2 regions of the Arthrobacter sp. ASL1 genome follow, and region 2 is predicted to be linked to the other one. Evidence: riboswitches for the same ligand, from Rfam matches in the RefSeq annotation. Region 2 holds a riboswitch; the other holds the start of a gene.
What was found. Region 2 has a riboswitch for S-adenosylmethionine ahead of AC1MEQ_RS05995 (hypothetical protein). Riboswitches for the same ligand answer to the same signal wherever they lie in the genome.
Positions count from the first base shown of each region.

Region 1: linked by a shared signal. The riboswitch ahead of AC1MEQ_RS10170 (acyl-CoA dehydrogenase family protein) and the one ahead of AC1MEQ_RS05995 (hypothetical protein) in region 2 are both predicted to bind S-adenosylmethionine.

Region 1 covers NZ_CM155284.1:2,159,431-2,162,982, forward strand. Annotated here, with positions in the region: gene AC1MEQ_RS10165 (LLM class flavin-dependent oxidoreductase) at 1-595, opposite strand, end outside; gene AC1MEQ_RS10170 (acyl-CoA dehydrogenase family protein) at 592-1,857, opposite strand; SAM riboswitch class I at 1,866-1,965, opposite strand; gene acs (acetate--CoA ligase) at 2,334-3,552, shown strand, end outside.
Region 2 covers NZ_CM155284.1:1,261,535-1,265,086, reverse strand. Annotated here, with positions in the region: gene AC1MEQ_RS06000 (MGDG synthase family glycosyltransferase) at 1-1,281, opposite strand, end outside; gene AC1MEQ_RS05995 (hypothetical protein) at 1,451-1,918, opposite strand; SAM riboswitch class IV at 1,930-2,046, opposite strand; gene AC1MEQ_RS05990 (siderophore-interacting protein) at 2,190-3,056, shown strand; gene AC1MEQ_RS05985 (SdpI family protein) at 3,122-3,475, shown strand; gene AC1MEQ_RS05980 (DNA-3-methyladenine glycosylase family protein) at 3,489-3,552, opposite strand, start outside.

The DNA of each region.
Region 1 (3,552 bases), 900 kb from region 2:
ACGGGTCGGTGTAGACGCCGGATTCACGGTCGCGGACCACGGCGTCATCCTCCCAGGAGCCCTCGAGCAGCTTGTAGACGACCTCGAGGTATTCGTCGGCGTGGTTGTAGCGCTCGTCATGCTCGAGCTGGTCCTCCTGGCCCATGTTGCGGGCCGCCGAGGGCAGGTAGCCGGTGACGACGTTCCAGCCGATGCGGCCGTTCGTCAGGTGGTCCAGCGTGGCCAGGCGGCGGGCGAACGGGTACGGGTGCTCGTACGCGGTGCCTGCGGTGACGCCGAAACCGAGGTTCTCGGTGACCGAAGCCATCGCCGAGACCAGCAGGAAGGGGTCGTTGACCGGGACCTGGGCTCCGGCGGAGAGCGGCACGGAGTTGGTGGAGCCGTAGACGTCGTAGGTGCCCAGCACGTCGGCGATGAAGAGTCCGTCGAACAGCCCCTTCTCGAGCGTCTTGGCCAGTTCGGTCCAATAGCCGAGCTGCTTGTAGCGCCAGGCCTGGTCCTGCGGGTGGCGCCACAGGCCGGGCGACTGGTGGACCACGCAGTTCATGTCGAACGCGTTGAGACGGACGTAGCGGCGTTCCGGTGTGGTGCTCATTGTTCTCCTTCGGGGGTCTTGAGGTCACCGACGGCGCTGAGCTTGCGCGGCGCCGTGGCGTTGACCTCGTAGTCGCCGACGATGCGGGACTTGTACATGGCGGGGTTGTGCGTGGCAACCGTGCGCGCGTTGCGCCAGTGGCGGTCGAGGTTGCAGCGGGTGGAGGTCGAGGAGGCGCCGAGCCCGTCGAAGAGCGCGGTGGCGGCGCCCAGGACGAGCGGCTGGACGGCTGACTGTGCCCGGTTGGCCGCCAGCTCGCAGACCGCGTACTGCTCGGCGGCGCTGAGCCCGGGCTGGCCGATGGCCGTCTCGAGCTCTGCAGTGGCGGCCAGCACGATGGAGTCCACCGCGAAAGTGGTCGCGGAGATCTCCCCGATGACCTGCAGCACCTGCGGCTCGTGCCGGGAGGCCAGGCCGGTGCCGGTGCTGAACGCCCGGGTGCGCAGCTGGGTGTGGGTGCGGGCGTCGGCGAGCACGGCGCGGGCGATCCCGGCCTGGACGGCCAGCAGGACCAGCTGGAAGACTGCCGATTCGGGGTGGATTTCCAGCACTGCCGGATCGAGCAGGGTGTCGACGGGGACGCGGGTGAACCGGGTGGATCCGGTGCCGGTGAGCTGCTGGCCGAACCCGTCCCAATCATCGAAGATCTGCACTGCCGAATGCCTGGTGGAGACCACGGCGACGTGCCGGCCGGGCACCCCCGGTGCGGTGGCTGTGACCGCGACCCAATCGGCGAAGATCGTCCCGGTGCAGTAGTACTTCTCCCCCGTCAGCAGCCACCCGGTCCCGGTCGGCTCGACGACGGTGTTCAGTTGGCCGAGGTCGTTGCCGCCGCGCTCGGTGTAGGCGTTGCCGACGATCTGTCCGGCCACGAAACGGGCGAACCAGCGGGCCTTCACGGAGGCGTCCTCGAGCAGGAGCACGGATTCGACGAACCCGATATGCGAGCGCAGCAGCTGGGCGATCTGCGAATCGGCTTCCGCCAGCTCGATCAGCAGCCGGAAGGAGTCCAGCAACGAGGCTCCGAACCCGCCGGCCTCGCGCGGCACCCGCAGGGCACCGAAGCGTGCCTGGTTCAGCCAGCCCACTTGTTCGATCGGCAGGATCCTGCCGGCGTCGCGGTCTGCGGCACCCTCGGCGATGCGGGCGAACACGGGGCGGAAGATCGCGGCGAGTTCGTCGTAGCGGGCATCGGCGGGTACCCCGGGGGTCAGTTTGAGCAAATGGCGGGGGGCCACGTCCTCGATCGGCACGGCAGACATTGAAGATCACTCCATCGGTTCCGGCGTGAGCACCTTCCTCCCGGGTGAATCGGGAAGGGGTTGCTGCGGCGTCATCGAGCCAGATCTCTCGGCCGCTCTGGATGGTTACTGGTTCCATTGGGCCACACGAAGGCCCCCGATGCCAACCGCACCTCCCCCGTGGCGTCCCGGCGCATGCCCCCGGACGCAGCCGCCCAGCCACCCGCGCGCATCGAACGATGGCGGTGATTTCGGGGTTTTTCGCGATAAATGTTCAACGACAACACCCCCGGCGCGTGCCGGATGAAATATTTCGCAACGCGTCACGGAAGTTGCCCCTCCGGCGGCCGGTGGGCTTCAGTGGAGGGGAACCCATCCCGAGCGGCCGAGAGACGTGGCTCCGTGACGCCGCAGCAACCATGCGGGAAGGCGCAGCACCCCCGGGTGCGGCGGCTTCCGGCACAGGTGCTTCCGCCATGACCGATGGAGCTGATTTCATGCGCACTGCCCCCGCTCAGACAACCGCCACCCCCGACCTGGCCGACGTCGGACCCGACACGGTCTTCGCCACCGAGTCCGAGCGCCTCGACTTCTGGGCCGCCGCCGCCGCCCGGCTCGAGTGGGCCGAACCCTGGCACACCACCCACCGCGCCACCCCCGTAGACCCGCAGGCCCGCCGCGGCCCCGAACTGCGCTGGTTCGAGGGCGGGAAGCTGAACGCCGCCGTGAACTGCGCCGACCGGCACGTCGCCGCCGGCCGCGGCGACAAGGTCGCCCTGCATTTCGAGGGCGAGCCCGGGGACCGCCGCACGGTCACCTACACGGAGCTGACCGAACTCGTCTCCCAGGCCGCCAACGCCCTGACCGCCCTGGGCATCGAAGCAGGCGACCGCGTCGTCATCTACCTGCCGGTGCTCGTGGAGACCATCGTCATCACGCTGGCCTGCGCCCGTATCGGCGCCGTGCACTCGCTGGTCTTCGGCGGCTTCTCCGCCGAGGCGCTGCGGTTCCGGGTCGAGGACACCGGCGCCAAGCTGCTGGTCACCACCGACGGCCAGTTCCGCCGCGGCACCGCGGTCCCGGTGAAGGACAACGCCGACACCGCCGTGGCCGGTGACAACGCGATCGAGCACGTGCTCGTCATCCGCCGCACCGGCTCCGACATCGCCTGGACGCCGGGCCGGGACCTCTGGTGGCACGAGGTCGTCGAAACCCAGCCACGCACCCACGCCGCCGAGGCGTTCGACGCCGAGACGCCGCTGTTCATCATGTACACCTCGGGGACCACCGGAAAGCCCAAGGGCCTGGTGCACACGACCGGCGGCTACCTCACCCAGGCCTCCTGGAGCCACGAGTTCCTCTTCTCCAACCCGGACCCGGCCCGCCGCGACGCCGACGTCCACTGGTGCACCGCCGACCTGGCCTGGGTCACCGCCCACACCTACGAGATCTACGGCCCGCTGTCCAACGGCGTCACGCAGGTCATCTACGAGGGCGTGCCCAACGCCCCGCATCCGGGCCGGCATTTCGAGATCATCGAACGCTACTCCGTGACCAGCTACTACACCGCCCCCACCCTGGTGCGCTCGCTGATGGGCTGGTTCCCCGACGGCATCCCGACCGAGCATGACCTCTCGTCCATCCGCCTGGCCGGCACCGTCGGCGAGGCGGTGAACCCCGAGGCCTGGCGTTGGCTGCGCACCCAGGTCGGCCGCG
Region 2 (3,552 bases):
CTCCTCTGCACGCAGCAGGGCGACCGTACTACCCACAACCTGATCGACCAGGCGGACCAGCGAGGAGGGGCCCCTCAGGTCGGAAGCGACGACGCGCTGCTCGCTCGCGGCGAGGATCGTCCTCTGCGCCGCGCGTGTCACGACCAGAGGACGGGACGGCCCGTCCAACAGGCCAGTCAGCACGTCCGCCGCTGCGTCAGGACGACCGGTTCTCCGCGCCGCCGCCTGCATCCGCCGCAGGCGGCCCGGCTCACGGAGCACCTCGTCGATCTTCCAGCCGATCGTTGCGGCGGTGTTGCAACGAACGGCGGCCCCCTGCTCCATCAGGTAGTCGCCGTTTCGGACCTCCTGACCCGGGATAGGTTTCACCAACACCATGGGCAGCCCCGCCGCCATGCACTCCGACGCCGTCAATCCGCCCGGTTTGCCCACGAACAAATCGGCGCGACGCAGCAGTTCCGGCATCTTGTCCGTGAAGCCAATCACGCGGTAACGGTCGCCAGCAGGCTCCACCAGCTGCTCGATGCGCCGACGCAGCGCGTCATCGTGTCCACACACGACCGTGGCCGTGAATGCGGACCGCATGTGCAGCGTCTGCTGCACCACGGCGACGGCGTAGTCACCACCTTTGGCCCCCGCGGAGATCAACAGCTTCGGGGGCTCGTTGGCGTCGCGCGCGGGCGCTGTGTTCGGCTTCACCGCGATGGGGATCCCCGTGGCCGTGATGCGGTCGGTCGGCAGACCAAGCGCGGTCAGCTCGATCCTCGCCTCTTCCCTGGCCACGAAGAGCTGGTGGAACGCGCTCGTCAGCCACAGGCCTTGGAAGTCGTAGTCCGTCGTGACGACAGCCGTCTTGGCGTCGATCACGCCCCGAAGGAGCAGGGTTGCCAGCAGCTGGGCCGGCAGGAAGTGCGTGCACACGATCGCCGTCGGTCGGAACCGCTTGATCGCACGGACCACCGGAAAGGCATTCACCCGAGTCCAGGGGTCGATCGGGCCGCGGCGCCGGAAAGGCGGGTCACTCGCGTCATAGCCCCACTCGACCAGCCACGGCAGGCCCTCGACCAGGACGAAGTACCCCTTCCCCAACACGTCTCGGTAGAGCGCGCTACTGACCTGCAGCACGTCCAGCACCTGCACCTCGGAAATGTCGGCGCGTGCGGAGCACGCCTGCTGTACTGCCGCCGCAGCGCTGTTATGCCCCGATCCCACCCCTGCGGACAGGATCATCACGCGCTCACCCCCGGCGGTGTTGGAACTCCGTGCCGACGTCTTGCGCATGGGGAAAGAGTAGCGGACCGCATGATCTTCCACCGATCCACATCTACTGGCGGATACCATTCGCGACAGGGCCGGCAGGAATTGGGCGACTTGGCCGGGTCTGCACCATGGGCCCACCACCGTCCACGTCAGCCCAACCTGGGCACCTGGGCCACGGAGCTCGCGGAGTTCATCGGCGAACCGGTATTCCTGTAACCGCCGCGAACGCCGCCGCCAGCTGCGCATCGTGCACCAGCCGGCACGGTTCCAGCGGGCCGGGCACCAGCTGCACGTAGGACCGCCCGGCACTGATACGCGGATCGGCCGGCAGTCCCAGGACGCCGGTGCCCGGATGCCAGTGGCAGACCGCCGAGCCCACCAGCGGCAGCCGGGAACCGGCGTCGTGCCCTGGTGCCGGGACGGTGCGACGCACGGCCGCCCAGAGTGCGCCGACGTCGTGGTGGTGGCCGTGCCAGCGTGCCCCGGACGGGCAGGCCATGGTCAGCGACTGGGCCGGCAGGTCGAAAAAGACGGTGACCGGAATCCAGCCGGTGGCATCCGCGAGCAGCCCGGGGCGCGTGGCCGGTGCAGGCGGCAGGTGACCGGGCGTACCGGAATGGCAAACGGATTCGATGCGGGTGCGGGACAGGTGGCCCATGGCGTGCCTTTCGCGTGCTCTTGCCCGACACCGTGCGCGCCGGGCCGCTTCGTCATCCGAACCACCCGTGAAGCATGGGGTTGGTGTACGGCCGGGTCGGAGCCCGTGCGTGGCCGCAGCTCGTGAAGCTTTCACCAGCCTAGCGGATCCGGCCCCCGGGGTAACTTCTTCGCCCATGGCGTACACGGTTTGCGTTGGCCGTCCGCGTGGGATTGGCTGGGGGAAAGACTTTAGCCGGGTTGTGCCCGGCGCCCGAAGGAGTGATCCGCGAATGACCGTCCCCGCAACTACCCGGCCGCCGCGCCCGCTGGTGGTGCTGGAGGTGGTGACCCGGCGCAAGATCGGCAAGCACATGGTCCGCCTGACCCTGGGCGGCGAGGGCTTCGCCGCGTTCCGCAACAAGGACGCCACCGACAAGTACGTCAAGCTGCTCTTCGCCGATCCAGCCCTGGGCCTCACCCCGCCCTATGATCTGGACGAGCTGCGCAGCGTGCTGCCGCCCGAGCGCATGCCGGTGCGTCGCACCTACACCGTGCGCAGCGTGAATGAGGCCGCGCAGACCCTGCAGATCGACTTCGTCGTGCACGGCGAGGAAGGCATTGCGGGACCGTGGGCGAACCATGCCAAGCCCGGCGACCTGGTCTGCTTCTCCGGCCCCGGCGGGATGTACCGCCCGGCGTCGGAGGCCGGATGGCACCTGCTGGCCGGCGACGAATCCGCGCTGCCGGCCATCGCCGCGGCGCTGGAGGCAATGGACCGCTCCGCCGTCGGCGAGGTCTACGTCGAGGTCGCCGAGGAGAAGGACGAGGTCAAGTTCAAGGCCCCCAAGGGCATGAACGTGCACTGGCTGCACCGCGGCGGCCCGTTCACCCCGGAGAGCACCAGGCTGGCCGCAGCCGTCATGGCCGGCCCTTGGCACGACGGCGAGGTACAGGTCTTCGCCCACGGTGAGCGCGAGATGGTCAAGGCGCTGCGCCGTTACCTCGCGGACGAGAAGGGCGTGGACCGCAAGGCGCTCTCGCTCTCCGCGTATTGGGCGTTCGGCCGGGCCGAGGAGACGTTCCAGGCGGAGAAGCGCGAACCGATCGGGCAGATCTTCCCCGACGAATCCGGTGTCCAGAACGCCGTCCGCGGCTGACCCGGGATTTGCCGGCCTCGGCTCCGAACCCGCAACGCACGGAATGGACTCGCTAGGGTAGGTGGATGATCGTTTCTTCGGTGGTTCTGCTGGTTGTCTATGTCGGGCTTGCCGTGGTGGTGGTGGGATGCGCCAATGGACGCATCGGCGTCAACCCGGTGGCAGGGATCCGCACGTCGACCATGATGGCCAACGAACAGACCTGGCTGGCGGGGCATCGGGCAGCGCGGACCCCGACGATCATCGGTTGCGTTGCCGCCGTTATCTGCTTGGCACCGGTGTTCTTCGGCGGTTCGGAGTCCGAGCACACGCTCCTGGTGGTCCTGTCCGTGGCCCTGTTGATGGTCGGCGTCATCGTCGGCTCTGTTGTCGGTTCCCGGGCAGCACGTTCGGTCCTGGCCGGTCAAGAACACCGCTGACCCGGATACGGAGCTATTTCGAGTAGGCTTCCTCGCTCCACAGGTGGAACAGTGCATGCGCCCGGTAGGGCCGCCAC